DNA from 4 places in the Virgibacillus proomii genome. Region 3 is predicted to be linked to each of the others. Evidence: riboswitches for the same ligand, from Rfam matches in the RefSeq annotation. Region 3 holds a riboswitch; each other region holds the start of a gene.

Region 1 (4,448 bases), 150 kb from region 3:
TAAATTCCCACCATTTTTGATTTATTTTTGTTTTTGCCATATTGGTCCATAATTTTTCATCTTGAATTTCTACATAACCAAATAATTTATTCGTTTCTTTCTCTAAAAAAATCGAATAATTTTTAGCGCCATGTTTCCGAAGTTCATGGATCATTTCCGGCCAAATTTCTTGATGACGATTCATATATTCCTCGTGCTTATCAGGATAAACTGTCATGACAAAAGCTTTTCTAATCATTCAACATCATCCTTTTTTGATATTTTAAAAAGAAAATGAACGCCTCATGAGAACGATTACATTTTACTTACATGTTAATCATAATGCTAAACAAACAAAAAGTCAACACATATTAGTTTTATTTATATTTGTTTATTTGTTTTTATGTTTGATTTTATTGTTTTTGGTTTTTAACGAGGGGCAAGAATTATACCACCTTTTTATTTGGTTATGTATATCCATTGCATATAAAAATAATTTCTCACATTCGACATAACGAATAATATCCACACGACAACGTTTCGTGAAGGAAAACAAAAGCTAAAAACGCTCGGTTAACGGCTTACAAACTGAATACCTGGCGAGATAAAGAGAACTTCATTTAAAGAGTTTTTTCCCTGTCTTGAAAAATCACGGCACTTATTCAAGAGGCTTTCTCTTCCTTGAAAAATCGCGGTGTATCACTACGTAGCAACTCTGTCCTGTCGACTCGAACAAATCGGGGACTTAGGAGCCGTTTTTCTCATCAGTACTCAAAAATCATAAGCAAATCTTTGAAATGAGAAAAATACGGATTCTTACATTCGGGATAAAGAAAACATGCTTCTAAAACAGAGGGGTGTTGACGCCTGTGAGCGGCAAGCCCACTTTTAGTCGGTTTTCCATTAGATTCCAACCGATGTTAGCTTATCGTAGGAAGGTGAGCACGGTAGTTTGATCGCTTTAGCTAAACAGCAGCAAGCGAACTACTTTCAAAAAAAGTTTCACCATGCGAAACGGATATAGCATCGAACTGTTCCTATAATTTCCTTTTGTCATCTAAAATTTATTATTGTACTTTTGGTATTTTCCACTGTCATCCAACAATATAAATAGTTAATATACAATAAAATTAAAAACCTTGAGAGACTAGGAGTCAATCAAGGTTAAGTTTGTTTCTTATCCTTCATTTTTTACAATTTTAGCGCATTATTCGCTTTTGACGTTTAGCTAATCAACAGTAGTATTTTCATTTAGGAAACTTTTTCCGATTTATTCCTAGAACTGCTATTCTCCATAATGATTCTGGGAGCACTGGCTAAAACAGCAACCAGTATAACAGAACATAAAACAAAAGCACCTAACATGGTCGTTCCATTTGCTACTAAGGAATAAATAACTGGGGACATACCATCTGGTGCATACTTTCCCCAAAAAACAACACCAGCTATAAAATGCCAAAAGTAGCGAGCGAGACTGCCTACCAAAGTTGCTAATACAATCCATGCCAATGCCGCTTTTTTATGCCCATTTTGAAAGGACTTTTGAATAACAGTGTAAAAAAGCCCGCCAAATCCAACAAAAGCAAACGCAATAAAATATTCTATCATAAACTGAACTGGTGTTACATAGACCGCATCTCCAAATACTACTTGTAAAAGTCCCCATAAGAAACCGGATAACAGCCCGGCTACTACCCCTCTGCGAAATGCTAGAATAAAAATTGGTACCATTGCAAAAGAAATGGAAATTGCTGGTGATATCTTAATAGAAGGCAATATGTCTAAAATAAATGCAAATGCTGCAAAAAAAGCTACCTCAATCATCACCAATAGTCGTAAATTTTGCATCAAAAATACTCCCCTTTCATGATATGAAACCTCAAGGAGAGCGTAGTGATACACGTTAAGTGTTGTATGTGTGAAAGATTTTATTTATCCCATGATGGTATGGCAAAAGCAACTTACTTTTACGTATTAAAAATAAAAGTAGACTGTACCTATGGGATAAACATAATCGTCGTTTTCCACATCCCTACGCTAGTACTAACTAACAGGTTCAAAGGGTCAGAACAGAGTTGTTCACTCTCAGCAAAAAAGCTCCCCTTGTGGTTTCTAAATATATTTTATTTTCATTATAATAGATAAACTTCTTTATGAACAGTGTTTTAGGTTTTTTTATTAAGGTTATTAAATATTTTTGTAGATAAAAGAAGGGACAATTCAGACATAAATGCCAACGATTAAGTCTTGGTATTTATAAGTAATCTCGACTTGTAGCTATCTACTATCAAACGTGCATAAACACAAATAGCTAATCCTAGTTTTAAAAAACATAAAAACCCTGGAAACATTACTTTAGAGACCAGTGATAAAAAAAACAAACTAGTGCAACCAAATCTTTAATCAATCATGTGTATTGTTTCTCAAAATAATTTTGATACTCCCCACTTATAATTTGTTTCCACCACTGCTGATTATCGATGTACCATTGAACTGTATGAACAATTCCGGTGTCAAAAGTAAAAGTAGGTTTCCAACCTAACTTTTCTAGTTTAGAAGGATCAATTGCATACCGTTTATCATGACCTAGGCGATCTTTTACAAACTCAATTAATTCTTCTGATTTACCTAAAGTTTTTATAATCGTTCTAACAACTTCTAAATTAGTTCGTTCATTATGACCACCTATATTATAAACCTCCCCATTGGCACCCTGATGTAATACAAGGTCAATGGCTGCGCAATGATCATGGACATGTAACCAGTCACGAATATTTTTTCCATCGCCATACAGTGGAACATTTTCATCGTTAAGTACTTTCGAAATGGTTAAAGGAACCAACTTCTCTGGGAAATGATATGGTCCATAATTGTTGGAACAGCGTGTGATATTCATTGATAGTTTATAGGTTTCATGATAGGAACGGACTAATAGATCAGCGGCTGCTTTACTTGCGCTGTATGGACTATTCGGCTGAAGAGATGTTTCCTCTGTGAAAAATTTTGTTGAATCAAAATCTAACTCCCCATATACTTCATCTGTAGAGACATGGACAAACTTCGAAACATCTACAGCCTTTGCAGCATCTAGAAGGATTTGGGTGCCTAATACATTTGTGCATATGGAAATTTCTGGTAGGGATACTTGTCTACCATAAATTGCACGAAGTTACCACCTATAAATCCAGCTCCACCAGTCACTAGCACTTTCTTCGTTATCATTTTTATTTTACCCCTTGATTTAATTCATTCAGGTAATAGGCTAAAGCTTCTTGCCAAGTTGGTAAGGTAGTAAAACCATTTTCGATTAATTTAGCTTTAGACAATCGTGAATTTTTCGGTCTAATTGCTGAGTAGGAAAACTTCAAACCAAGAAAGGTAGTTGGAGTGATGAACAACACCCATAGGATCACATTCTACATAACGCACTGGGATTTCATCACTTTTAACCCACTTCATATAGTCTCTAGTCCCTCTCTTCCTTGTTTCTTGGATAAATTAACTTGCTTTAGAATCCTACTGACACAAAGGTACCAGTTCCCTTTAGTTAAACCTAAATAGTCGAACAGACAATAAGAGGAATACAACTCCCATACTAAATAAAACCGTAACGGGTAAAAGTATTGAATTCAACCCTTCTCCGTAAATTAGCAAGTTATTAAAACCACCCATTGGCCAGGCAGTTAGTGTCACATGAGCCACTTTCTGTAACCATTCAGGTACAATGTATAAAGGCCACCATGACCCTCCTAACACAGACATTGATAAGACGATTAATAAAGATACTCCATTGGCTTGGGCACGCGTTTTACATAATGAAGCAATGATCATTGCAAGCCCTGTAGCTGCAAACGCAGTGGCAACTATTAAGATAATTAATCCTAGAATTGAGTTACCTAACCACATTCCAAACGCAAAATGGCCAACAGTGAATAAGACAAACATTTGAAATAATGCGGTTAAGAAATTGGATAACATTTTTCCACTCAAGATGGATAATCTAGATATTGGAAGGCTTTGCAGTTTTCGTAATGTTCCACGATCACGCTCATCTAACAAACTTGTAGCAGCGGTTGCGGTCCCTAATAATACAAACATCACCGCATATCCAGGTACGTTGGATTCAAAAGGTGTAGCCTTTCGCACTCCTTTATCCAATTCCGCATTTTCTACATTAACTGTTATTGGTGGGTTGTTGACATACTCCTCACTTTTTTCTTTGATAAAATTGATCTCTTCGGATGGATCAACTTTTACCCTATGCATTTGTTCAATTTTAAATACTGAGCTTTGCAGTACTGTAATTGCAACTTTATTAGACACTTGTCCCATGGATAATTTAGATGTATATTGAGAGACAACATCTGTTACTACACCAGGAATAACTTTATCAACTGGATCAGCTATAACAGTAACTTCAGCATAATCTCCTTCTTCCACTTTTTTAGAGAACCCCTCCGGTATAACAA
Region 2 (4,448 bases), on a different contig from region 3:
AGAAAAATTTGTTATTTAATTCAATTTTATTGAAAATATTATTACACAAAACAGATTGGTTTACTATTATTTTGCCTAGTAAAGTGAAAGTTTATTCTAAGGGGTTGTTTATCCATGAAGCTAAAAACGAAAGGTATGGCTATCAAAAGCCTTCCCTATTCTTGAAAAAGCAATCCACTCTTTCTTCATGCGAGGTATTGCTATGGAAGCTTCCTTGTCCTCCGAGATATAATTCTCAAGCTTTAGTTTGAAGACTTATTACAAAGTCTTAAATGAGCGAAATACACTTTCTAAATACGCGTTTATAAACAAAGAGCTATCCTATTAATAAAATAAGAATAGCTCTTTTCTTCCCTTTAACCATTTAATTTATTGCTTTAAGACACTTGCATTATCTGTTTGATTTTTTTTATTTTGTCTGCATCAAGCGATTTATCAAATGAATCATTAACTCGTACCCCTGAGCCAAAGTGGAAAGCTTGTGGTTCTATTTGATGATAAACATCTGCAAATGTTTCTGCTCTTAAACCGTGGCCAACCATGATAGATAAATGCGTATCCTTTGCCAAATGAATTAATTGATTAAGCTGAGGAATGGCATCTGGAGCCTTATAATCTCCGCCAGCAGTTAAAATCGTTGTAATTTGGCTATATTTTGCCAAGCATTCTAATGCTTCTAATTGATTACGAGCAAAATCAAATGCACGATGAAATGTCACTTCTAAACCATCTGCTACATCCAATAACTGCTTAATTACTTCCTCATCTACCGTTTGTTCTGGTGTCAAAGCACCAATAACAATTCCATTTGCACCAAGATTTTTTATCATTTCAATATCAGATTTCATTGTCTCTACATCATTTTTATTATAAACAAATGATTGACTATGGGGCCGCACCATAACATTAACCGGAATACTCACAGCCTCCATTGTCTTATTCATTAAACCATAGCTAGGGGTTATGCCTAATTCAGTCATAGCAGGACTAAGTTCAATTCGATCTGCACCAAATTGCGCTGCATCCTTTACATCTGTTAAATTCGTTGCAATTACTTCTAAAAGCATGGATACCCTCTCCTTATAATAATCCTACCTATATCGTACTTGATCCAAAATAGATTTAACAGACCAATTGCATGCAATGTTCACCTTTTCGCACGTTTAAATGAATATTTTTTGAAAAACTAGTGATTTCCTTATTGAAAACCCTTTTTTCTGCCAACCCACCTATCAATAAAGGTATTTTATACTTAGCAAGCTTACTATTAGTGCTATGATAAGCAATCCTAGTAAACCCCATTACACCCAATCGGCAAGATATGTTTCAATGATAGGGCACAAAGATAATAGCTATTCCATAACAGATGAAAAATATACCCATTTCCTTAGCAAGTTGATTTTTGTTCCCTTTAAAAGTTGACTCATCATAACCAGTAAAAAGGATAAGCAGTTTTTTCTTCCAAATTAACCATCCAAACAATAAAAAAATCATCCCGATTAAACTAGATAGAATGTTGGACGGTAAAAATTCCAAGTCCATAGGGGTTTCACTCCTTTGTCATTAACGCTAGCTCTATTGGATTCTAAGACTTTACTAACCCACTCCATAAGAAGTTCAAAAATTCCCTCAGAAACGATATAACCTATTTTTTAGTTTTGAACATATTTAAAATAAAAAAATACCATAGCTATCTATATCGAACTGTTTTTATTATCTAAATTCTTTTACATTTATTTGCTCTTTTCGTTACGATATGGTTTAATTACAAGTATATAGCTAAATATGTTGTTTCACTAGGGGAGCAATTTTAATGCTGAGAGAGGAAACTTGACCCTTTGAACCTGATCTAGTTCGCACTAGCGTAGGGAAGTGGAAATCGTTTGTAGGCACTAAAACGATCAGGATCGCTTACATAACCCATTCCTACTTATCTAGTAAATGGGTTTTTTAATTGCAACAAGTTACCCTCTCCAGCATTAAAATATTATAAGATTGGAGAGGAGCTTAAAACATGCGATCATTATTTACAGACCGTTTATGGAAAAAGGTCGAACCAATTTGGAAGGCCTATTTGGAACACCCTTTTGTCAAAGGCTTAGGCGAAGGTTGGTTGGATAAAGAGAAGTTTAAGCACTGGATGAAGCAGGATTACGTTTATTTAATGGAATATTCTCGTCTGTTTGCTTTAGGAAGTGCAAAAGCAACGGATTTAACAACGATGACTACTTTTGCCAACTTATTACATGGAACATTAAATATGGAAATGGATTTACATCGAAGCTATGCAAGCAAATTTAATATTAGCGCACAAGAACTGGAAGAAACAGAAGCAGCAGCAACAACTACTGCTTATACAAGTTATATGCTAAACGTTTCTCAGCGTGGTGGGGTGGAAAATACAGTTGCCTCGGTACTAGCCTGTGCTTGGAGCTACAATTTTATTGGAAAAACATTAGCAACATGGCCAAATGCTTTAGAACATGAGTTTTACGGCAATTGGGTACAGATGTATTCTTCCGATGAATTTACGAAACTAGCAAACGATTGTATTGATTTAATAAATACGATCGCCAAAGATAAACCGGAGCATGAACTTGCCATTTTAGAGGATATTGTTGTAAAAACCAGCTATTTTGAATATATGTTTTGGGATATGGCAGAAAATAAAGCGATGTGGCCGATTCCTAGTGCCGTAACGGTTTAAACTATCTCCTATATTCTCCTGCCCGATGATGTATGCATCATGAACTTGCTTCTAACTGTTATGTTATAGAAGTTGCAACTGATGTTCATATAATAAATAGCGCAGCGAGTCATATTCTTAATGGCAAACTGCGCTTTTTAATAATCGATATTCATTTATTATCCCATAACAATTCAATTACTGATTAAAAAACCATTCTTGCTAGAGATCACGCAAAACTTTTATTAACAACTAGTTAAACTTAGATTTATTACAGCGAAACTGAACCCAACACTAATATATAGAGCAAAAATGAAAAGCGCTTGATTAGCAACGTACATACTGGAACTTCTGACGAGTAAAGAAAACATGCTCCTGTAACAGAGGTATGCCAGCGCCTGAGGGCAAGTCCGCTTTTTAGTCGTTTAGATGCGAACCAAAGTTGTCTTATAGTACCTATTTTTTCTACTAAATCAACTGTTGATGTTAATCTTGAAATAGAGAATGCCGCTTTGCAAATAGAACCGAATTTAATAAGAACCGTATGGAGCAATCTATTGGATAATACCAGAAAAGCGATTCATCATGATCTTGGTAAAGTTACCTTAAGCGGGAACACTTTATCAACGTACGTCACAATGGAAAAAGTGTGGAAGAAAAGGGCGGACATGTAGACCTCATCAACGGAATATTACATAAGAACTTATCCATTGTGTGCTGATCTTAAAAAACAGACACGTAACATCACCCAATCTATTGTGCTGTTTACGTGTCTTAACTCATTCACTTATTTTGTTAGATATTCCTCAAGTGTAAGATTATTTTCCATGATTTCCTTAGCTGCTTTTTTCCCTACATAACGAATATGCCATGGCTCATATTGGTACTTAGTTATATCCTCTTTCCCTTTAGGAAAACGGATAATAAATCCATAATCTGCTGCGTGCTCTGCTAACCATTTTCCTTCATCTGTATTTGCAAATTCCGTCGTTAAATCAAAATTAATATCCGGGCTTGTTACATCCATTGTTAAGCCAGTTTGATGTTCACTCTCTCCTGGTCGGGCACTAACTAAATTAGCCTCTTTTTCTCCTAAAGACTGCACATTAGAATTAAAGACATTGACTTGCCGATCATAGGAACGATAACCGGACTGTGCATACAATTCGAGCCCCTCTTTTTCTGCAGCAGCAAATAGTTCTTCTAATGCAGGAGCTGCAATGTCACGCATTTTTTTCTTTGGTAAATCTTCCTTAAATGGGAAAGGAACATTAGGCGTAACTAAATCGACTGGAATATAATCTTCCGGCAATGCATTTTCTTTATTAACCAATGCTAATTGTTCATGCGGATTTGCTAAAACATTCGAGCCATCATTGGTTGTTACAGGTTCTGCTTTAGCAGGTAATGCTTTACCCGGCTGATAGCTACTGGTATCTTTCGCAAGCAACTGTTCTATCATCTTGGCAGTTTCCTGGGAATATACACCTGTTACTGATAAATCATGTTGCAGTTGCAAGTCGGTTATTGCCCAAACTGTAGCAGCATCAAACTTCCCACTACTATCTATTTGGTAACCAATTTTTTTTAAACCTTGCTGTAATGCTTTAACATCTTGACCACTGTCTAATTTCTGCAATTCTCCCTCAGGAAGCTGTATATTTTTTCCTTCTTTTTCGCCACCATTTTGTTCCTCTTTTGCTGAGTGTTTATCGCTATCTGCACATGCCGTTGTGAATACAAACACAAATAATAATACGAT
Region 3 (4,448 bases):
TATTTTCCTGATTCATACTACTTTTTAATGCTCCAACTGATATCATTGGGAAGTTTTTAATCTTAACTCCTAAGATTGATTCACCTAATTCCTCCAAAATATGATTTGACATTTTATCTTTCGTAACTGCCATATTAAGAGATCGAGATCTGGGCACTTTCTACTATGTACAAATATTCTTTTTATACTGGACATTTTAACAAAGGATGAATGGTATTCATCTTATAATTCATGCTACCACATCTAATGAGTTCTAATCACTAAAGTACTTTTCAACCTTTTTCCTGCTACAACCCCCAAATCCATTTGAAATCAACGTTATTTGTTTTTTATACGGTTTAATGATTTCCATTAGTTCTTTTAAAAAATAATAATCTAAAAGATTTCTCCACCCGTAAAAGAAATAACTTGGATGGTCTTATTTCTGCAAATTCAATTACTTAATCCCTTATATAATCTTTTTCCATTTTTACTGTAGAAGTTAGTGAGCTAGAAAAACGGCAATGGTTACAGGATGTTTTACACTTTGAATCTAACTATGAATATTCGCCCAAAAAATGATAAAGGAGGGATAAACTCTCCTTTATGTTCTTGATTAATGACCACTTCTAAGTATCATCCGATTTGCTTTTGATTTTCAAAAAATACAAGGATATTAACTTTAGATTCATCTACTAAACTCTTAAATTCTAAGTTTTTGTACCCTCACTATTTGTGTTTTCCTTAGCCGTATTTTTCCTCATTTTTCTCCATACATTACAAATATTATGTCATAGGATATGTTTTTTCCGTGACTTTAGTCACGAAATATAATATTCTTGTAAAATTTTCTATTAAAAATGGTACAAAGATTTATTATTCTCCAAAATTTTCTCCTTTATGTGTTCATAAAAAAATTGATAAATTCCCTAACAATTCTTCAAATTGGATTCGTTGTCTTTTCCTGTTTGCTAGCATGCAGCTAGACGAATAGCAGTTTAAGCATGGAGTTAAATTAGTCATAATTATGGTACAGCATTAGCTGCTTGAGTTGTACACTAACTTTTTTATACTATGGGAAAATATAAAATTTTTAGGGTTTATAGTATAAGAAAAACTACGCTTTTGCTAAAGAATTGGCGACAAGCCAAGTTTTACTAATTTAAATACCTCCTTATATGCTGACTTTACGTTTAAGCGAGCGGTATGAAGATAATAATAATAAAAAAGGAGGATTCGATGAGATGAAAAGATAAGGAATCGTTTATTAATCATTAAATTAAATCGGAAGTTATTTTTGCGGAACTGGAACAAGAATTGATTAGAATCATTTGTAATTAAATGATTGATCAATTGTATATGGTAGATGTAAATAATTTCTTATTCTCATATATAGTTGCATTGTTTGTTTTTACTTCTCTATTTGATGGTAAGCACCTCCCATTAAAATAGCTAAGAGCTTTTTCTTACTCAAAGACGAATAAATAGCTATTACAGTCTCAAATCTAACTTCAAGATTAAAAGCTGGAAATACAATCGAATCCTACGTTTGTTTTTTAAAATATGAGGCTTGAATAACTATATTATCTACTTTCCCCTTACTTATTTTTCTCATCTACAGTGACGTTCAAAAGGGAGGGATTCGACTACGTAAAATTCCAAATGGTCATTTCTTGTGCTCATCTAGATTCAACGGCATCTATACGCACCTTAAGCATGGTCTCTTCGAATTTTACAATCCCTTCTTTAGACACTCAGTTATCGTTTACTAATTATCGATATCTATCATTTCAAATGACAAATGTGACTGGTTTTGTTATCCTTAGATTACTAGCTTATGCTAGTTTCAATTGAATAGCTGTTTTAGTGCGTGTTTAAAAAGGAGGATAAGTAGGATCAAGGTTAGCTCATTTGGCAACATCCTTGTTGCACGCTGACACTAGCACATCCTATCTAGCCGAAGTTCGAGGCGATGTAGTTTGGATAGTGGAGCTTGTACAGGAAGTACACTTCTACGTTATCGACGTGATCGCTTTTAGTAGAAGATCTTTTATTAGATACATGATTACTAGTATGCTTCCTCGAGTGTCACTCCTGCGCAGGAAAAGTGTTTTCTTTTCCAAGGAGCACAGTTAATAAAGAAAACTTGGCTAGCGATAAAGAGAGCGTAGACGATAGCCTAGTTGCACGTAACTTAGAACTTAAAAATTTTTGACTACGTTGAATGAACTTCAACGCTAAAATGTTATACGTTCTAATGTGCGAAGAAATTGAATGCGTTCTTATTACCGAACTTTTTGAACATGCTTTTAGAACTACTAGGGGGGCCCTATAGGGGCTGAGAAGAAGCAACTAGCTTCTGACTCTTATCGACCTGATCTGGTTAGCACCAGCGGAGGGAAGTAGTAGACATACGTCTTTCTATTTTCATAAATCCAAAGTCAGGTCCTTGCTAGACCTGGCTTTTTTGTCTTCAGGAAGTATTTTTACTACAGGATTGATTTTGAGGTTTTTTAGCAGGTATAAGATTAGCCAAGCTATTACCTACAACTATTTTTTAGGTTAGCTTTCATTTAATTTACCCTCCAAATCATCCACCTTTCCTCTAACCCAAATCTATGACGGAAGGGAGGCTACTATGAAAAAGATCTACCTACTAACATTAATGGCTGTTTTTGTAGCAATTGGCACACTGGGAGCGCAGTTTTTCTGGTTTCCAGCTGGAATTGCAAAAGCATATCCTGTTCAGCATGCCGTTAATGTAATGGCAGCAATTACATTAGGCCCAGGACCTGCTGTAGTAATAGCTTTTATGATTGGGTTATTACGTAATATGCTTGGACTGGGAACGATTCTTGCATTTCCCGGTGCTGTGATTGGCGCTTGGTTAGCAGGAATGCTGTATCACTGGTTTGGGAAGAAAATATGGGCTATAGTCGGTGAAAGCTTTGGTACAGGAATAATCGGCGCTTTGACCGCAGTACCACTTGCCAACCTGTTTATGGATAGTAGTGCCGGCGCGCTATTCTTTATACCGTCGTTTTTAGTAAGTAGTGTCACCGGTGCCTTTATTGGCTGGCTTGTTCTTTTACGCGTCAAACCAGAGAACATGATTCGATTACAAGGAAACTACTAGGGGCGCAATCGTTGCTGAGATAAGGTCGTATCCTTTGTCCCTTTGAACCTGATCTGGGTAATTCCAGCGAAGGAAAGTAGTGAAGATGAGTTTTTCTCTATTCCATCACCCCTTTAGTAGCTTCCAAATTAATTAAGGGGGCTATATATAATCATGTTTACAAATAAGTTACGCGAAGAAAATGATGATATCTTTCAAATGATCTTTCACCATCCATTTGTTCAAGGCATTGGCATTGGTGAAATTTCTCATCAATCACTTGCTCATTATGTTAAAGGTGACTTTGAATACTTGAATGCATTTATGAGAATCTATGGGATTGCTATAGCTAAATCAAAAAGACGTGAGGATATCAGCTATTTTTTTAATCGTATTTACTTCATATTAAATGATGAAGCACATCCTCACCATAACTTTTGTAATTATCTTGGTTTGAAATATGTAGATTTGCAAGGCTATTCCCTTCCACCTACTGCTGATCATTATGTAAAACATATGTTGTACCATGCTCAGTTAGGGACTTCTGGTGAATTACTCGGTGTGCTGCTTCCTTGTCCATGGACCTATTTTGAAATAGGACAAGAGCTTATGAAGCAGTATAAGCCTACGAGTAATCATCCATTTTATGAGTGGATTACGTTTTACGCAAGCCCATCATCTGAAACAATGACAGCTAACATGCGAAATCGACTGGATCAACTGGCTGAAAAAGCCTCTAATGAGGAACTAAATAAAATTAGCGAGGCATTTCGCAAAAGCTGCCAATTAGAATTCAAGTTTTGGGAAATGGCTTATAGATGTGAAGAATGGCCAGGTAAATAAGGGAACCTATGCAGGAATTCTCACTTTTTGCTACAATTCGAAGCTGAAGTGTCGTTATGGAGACCTCGTTGTTACGTGTGAGTTTTGCATACTTGAGGTAAATTAATTACTTTCCTAAATAAAGAAAGGCGGGATTCCAATGAAACAACCCCCATGTGCGTTAACAATAGCAGGAACTGATCCGAGTGGTGGAGCAGGAATACAAGCAGATTTGAAAACATTCCAGGAATTAGCTGTATATGGAATGTCCGTGATTACATCTATAGTAGCGCAAAACACTACTGGTGTCCAAAATGTTCATCATATACCAATTGAAATGCTAAAAGATCAATTGGAGTCTGTTTTTTCAGATATGCCTGTTCACAGTGTCAAAACAGGAATGATTGCCAATGAGTCAATGATGAAAATTATTGCTGAACAACTGCCTAAAACAAATGCCAGTTATGTAATGGATCCTGTAATGGTAGCTACAAGTGGCGATGCTTTAATTGCAGAAGAAGCGCGTGACTTT
Region 4 (4,448 bases), 150 kb from region 3:
ATATCTCTTTTTTGATACCCTTCTTTCTTTAAACTTACTACAGCATTAGGACCAGCATGAACTTCTCCGTTAATCATTCTTGTTAAGTGAATGCCAAGAAAGGGATACTTAGGATTTGGTACAGGATAAATTAAATTCTTTACTAGATAACGCTTACTTTCCTTTAATGTAAAATATTCACCGCGAAAGGGAATGATTTTGACATCGGTAATAATTCCTGATTGCTTTACTAACTCATCACTATAAAGTCCAGCACAATTAATCATATTTTTAGCAGTATAGGTCTGGTGATTCGTTTCTATTATTACTTGTTCCATCTGTTCATGAACACGCATTACTTCTGTATTTAATACGAAGTCAACTCCTTTCTGCCTTAGTAATTCTACTAATCTGTTGGCTACTTCTTGATAATTCACAATGCCTGTACTCGGTATATATAGCCCCCCTACCGAGCGGACATGAGGCTCGTGCTCTTTCACTTGTTCTTGATGTAATTTCATAATCGTTAACCCATTTTTTCTGCCGCGTTGATATAATTTTTCCATTGCAGGAAATTCCTGTTCATTTGTTGCAACAATTACTTTGCCACATACTTCATAAGGCACATCATATTGCTGACAAAACTGTATCATGGAATTGCGACCTTTTATGGCTAATTTCGCCTTTAAACTTCCTGGCTGATAGTAAACACCACTATGCAAAACACCGCTATTTCTTCCTGTTTGATGTAATGCCCAGTCTGCTTCCTTTTCCAAAACAGCAATGTTTGCAGCTTTAGCCTGTTTCTTTAATTGCCACGCTGTTGCTAAACCAACAATCCCTCCACCAATTACAATATAATCATACACACAAGTTCCCCCTGATATAATATTCAGCCCAACCTTTTACACGGCAATCTGCCAGTTGAACTCCTTACTTAAAACCAAAACTTTTTACCATGTCGCTACTATATTTCATATTTTTCTTAACCTGATAATATAAAGTGAATCTTCAATCAGTGGAGCTTTTTTTATCCCCCACTGATTGTTAGAATGAACTGAATCGGGCATTTAGGTGCCGTTTTCTCACACTTAGAACCTGTTATATTAACTCACATCTTGAAGTGGGAGGCTTACGGCACCTTACATGCGGGATAAAGTGAAACTTCCATGAGTCAGGGTTTTCTTTATCACCCACTCATGGTTAGTTGAACGAATCGGGCATTTAGGTGCCGTTCTCTCACACTTAGAACCTGTTATATTAACTCACATCTTGAAGTGGGAGGCTTACGGCACCTTACATGCGGGATAAAGTGAAACTTCCATGAGTCAAGGTTTTCTTCATCACCCACTGATTGTTAGAATGAACTGAATCGGACATTTTGGTGCCGTTTTCTCACACTTAGAACCTGTTATATTAACTCACATCTTGAAGTGGGAGGCTTACGGCACCTTACATGCGGGATAAAGTGAAACTTCCATGAGTGGGGGTTTTACTTTCATCACCCACTCATGGTTAGTTGAACGAATCGGGCATTTAGGTGCCGTTTTCTCACACTTAGAACCTGTTATATTAACTCACATCTTGAAGTGGGAGGCTTACGGCACCTTACATGCGGGATAAAAAGAAATCTGGATTGAATTTTCACCTATTTCTTACTATACTATTCTTTTTATTTACAATTTAGCATTATTCCTCTATTCTAATATATAGAATAAAGTGAAACTTCATTCCGGGAATGCTTTTCTCCCTGAATGTTAGTACCTTAATGGTATAACCTAAAGCCCTTTGAACAAATTAGGCATTTAGACGCCGTTATTCCTCACGTTTATTTATTAGACTGACTCGACATGTGAGGAATCTACAACACCAAAAACTGCATATAGTATTTAGTTGGCACTAGGGGAGCTATGTATATGGCTGAGAAGAGATACTCTGACCCTTATAACCCGATCTGGATAATACTAGCGTGGGGAAGTGCAGTCGACGAACATATAAATTAACAGAAACTTTTCTGCTTAATAGAGCAAAGACTGCATTCCTGGCGAGTGCAGTCTTTTTATATGCATTTTTTAAAACAAGGAGGAAAAAACAATGAGTAATCAACCAACAACTTGCCATCAAAGCAGAATTGCAGGATGTGATTTTGCTATTTACCCAATGACAGACCAATTTGTCGATGTCATCACCAGTGCACTACAAGAAATAGATTCATCAAAAGTTTGGATGAAAACAACGGATGTAGGAACCTGTGTTAGAGGGAGGATTTCACATGTATTTGATGTAACAAAAGCACTGTTTTTGCACACGGCAAGTACGAATCATCATGTCGTATTTAGTGGTACTTATTCATTAGGCTGTCCTGGTGATTCCGATGGTGATGTTTTCTTAGCAGAAGATGATCATCGATTAAATAGGCAGCGAAGTAACGAAATTCAGCAGGAAGTAGCAGGGAAATTTTCTCTTTATCCATTAGGTGGTGGAAATTATATGGATATGATTTATCAGCAAATTAACGTGATGAAACAGAAGGCTATCGACGTATCATCCATTCACTATGCTACACGTATTGACGGAGAAGGAAAAGATGTATTTGAAGGACTGGAGCAAGTATTTACTAACATGGAAAAGTGCGGTTCATCTCATACGGTGATGACTGTCACGATCTCAGCTAATAGCCCTTCTAAAAAGGATGTGAACTAATTTGAACCGCTGGCGCTTAAAAGAAATTATTGTCATGGCTGTTTTATCTGTTGTATTTGGGATTGTTTATTTAGCTTTCCTTCCTGTAGGAAAGCTACTCGTAACCTTCATGGGACCAATTGGTTATGATCTTATTTTTGGAATATGGTTTATCGTCTCCATTATTGCAGCTTATATCCTGCGTAAACCAGGGGCAGCATTTCTCTCCGAAACCATTGCCGCTACTGTTGAAATGATGTTAGGTAATGCGATGGGACCGATCATTATCGTTACAGGCATGATCCAAGGATTGGGGGCAGAAGCAGCCTTTGCAGTTACACGATATAGGCGATATTCACTATGGGTATTAATGCTTGCAGGAGTCGGCGCTGCTATCTTCAGTTTCATCTGGGGATATTTCCGCAGCGGTTATGTCGCCTTAAGCACCCCCTATATTATGAGCATGCTCGTAATAAGAATGATTAGTGGAGCGATTATTTCTGGAATACTTGGGAAAGCAATTAGTGATTCTTTAGCTAAAACAGGGGTGCTCTCGAGCTTTGCCCTTGGTAAACATATGCGTAAAGAGAGGTCCGTTTCATGATTCAAGTCAACCAACTTTCTCTTTGGTTTGATAGAGTAGAAAATCCAGTTCTCGACAAGATCAGCTTTCAATTAAATCAAGGTGAAACAATGCTCTTACTGGGACCCAGCGGCTCTGGAAAAAGTACATTAACTTTTTGTTTAAACGGCATCTATCCCCGCGAATTAGATGGAAAAATGGAAGGAAGTGTGCAAGTTTCAGGTCAATCGGTGAATGACACACCTCCCGGAGAAATTAGTAAACAGGTTGGGGTCGTATTCCAAGATCCAGAGAGTCAATTTTGTATGCTTACAGTCGAAGATGAAATTGCCTTCGGGCTCGAAAATATTCATACACCACAAGTAGAAATGGAACAGAAAATAACGGAAGTATTACAACTTGTAAATTTGTCGCGATACAGAAAAGCTGCGATTCACTCGCTTTCCGGTGGGCAAAAACAAAAAGTTGCCTTAGCTTGTGTACTAGCTCTTCAACCTGACTTTTTAATCCTAGATGAGCCTACTGCGAATTTGGATCCATTAGCAAAACAAGATTTTATTAAAACAATGAAACATATTCAACAGGAAAAAAATATCAGTTTAATGGTTATCGAACATCAGTTGGAAGGTTGGGTAGCCTTTATTGAACGAGCTTATATTCTTTCAAAAGATGGTCGATGTATGTATGATGGTTCGCTAATGGAAGCAATGAAACACAAGCAGCAACAAATTCAAAGCCAAGGAATTTCACTTCCGCCTGTAACCGAGCTTGTACTAGAGGCTGCTAGTCATCAGCAAGCAACCTATACAAGGCTGCCACTAACGAATGAGGATTTTTTAGCAAACGTATCTTATTTAGATCGTTACTATTTAGAAAGAAAAATGTTCCTCGACGTACCAAACGAAAAAATAATTCTGGCCAGTTCTAATCTATATTTAAGCAAAAACAAACAAGAAATTTTGCACAATATTACGTTTCAACTATTTCATCCATCTTTTGTTGCTATCACCGGTGCTAATGGCAGTGGAAAAACCTCCTTACTTCGTTTACTGGCTGGTATAGATCGTCCTACATCTGGAAAAATTCATTTAAACGGACGTTTGCTTGAAACTTGGAAAGAGTCTACTTTACGGCAGCAAATTGGATATGTGTTTCAAAATCCAGAGCATCAATTTATTACGGATAATGTTTATGATGAAATTGC

The links. A riboswitch is a leader RNA that binds a small molecule or an ion and turns the genes downstream of it on or off. The one in region 3 is predicted to bind thiamine pyrophosphate.
Region 1: it holds a riboswitch for thiamine pyrophosphate, as region 3 does, so the genes downstream of both, thiT (energy-coupled thiamine transporter ThiT) here and thiW (energy coupling factor transporter S component ThiW) in region 3, are expected to answer to the same signal.
Region 2: it holds a riboswitch for thiamine pyrophosphate, as region 3 does, so the genes downstream of both, tenA (thiaminase II) here and thiW (energy coupling factor transporter S component ThiW) in region 3, are expected to answer to the same signal.
Region 4: it holds a riboswitch for thiamine pyrophosphate, as region 3 does, so the genes downstream of both, BN1066_RS09675 (YkoF family thiamine/hydroxymethylpyrimidine-binding protein) here and thiW (energy coupling factor transporter S component ThiW) in region 3, are expected to answer to the same signal.

What each region holds. Positions count from the first base shown of each region.
Region 1 covers NZ_FUFN01000010.1:643,584-648,031, reverse strand. Annotated here, with positions in the region: gene rhaM (L-rhamnose mutarotase) at 1-238, opposite strand, end outside; gene thiT (energy-coupled thiamine transporter ThiT) at 1,231-1,827, opposite strand; TPP riboswitch at 1,992-2,093, opposite strand; partial or broken gene BN1066_RS10930 (dTDP-glucose 4,6-dehydratase) at 2,387-3,201, opposite strand; gene BN1066_RS10920 (ABC transporter permease) at 3,523-4,448, opposite strand, start outside.
Region 2 covers NZ_FUFN01000007.1:98,089-102,536, forward strand. Annotated here, with positions in the region: gene BN1066_RS00545 (copper homeostasis protein CutC) at 378-1,067, opposite strand; gene BN1066_RS00550 (DUF3784 domain-containing protein) at 1,327-1,542, opposite strand; TPP riboswitch at 1,789-1,888, shown strand; gene tenA (thiaminase II) at 2,015-2,707, shown strand; gene BN1066_RS00560 (D-alanyl-D-alanine carboxypeptidase family protein) at 3,474-4,448, opposite strand, start outside.
Region 3 covers NZ_FUFN01000010.1:492,986-497,433, reverse strand. Annotated here, with positions in the region: TPP riboswitch at 2,290-2,397, shown strand; gene thiW (energy coupling factor transporter S component ThiW) at 2,618-3,115, shown strand; TPP riboswitch at 3,104-3,207, shown strand; gene tenA (thiaminase II) at 3,266-3,937, shown strand; gene thiD (bifunctional hydroxymethylpyrimidine kinase/phosphomethylpyrimidine kinase) at 4,077-4,448, shown strand, end outside.
Region 4 covers NZ_FUFN01000010.1:344,650-349,097, reverse strand. Annotated here, with positions in the region: gene lhgO (L-2-hydroxyglutarate oxidase) at 1-848, opposite strand, end outside; TPP riboswitch at 1,871-1,972, shown strand; gene BN1066_RS09675 (YkoF family thiamine/hydroxymethylpyrimidine-binding protein) at 2,074-2,682, shown strand; gene BN1066_RS09670 (ECF transporter S component) at 2,684-3,265, shown strand; gene BN1066_RS09665 (ABC transporter ATP-binding protein) at 3,262-4,448, shown strand, end outside.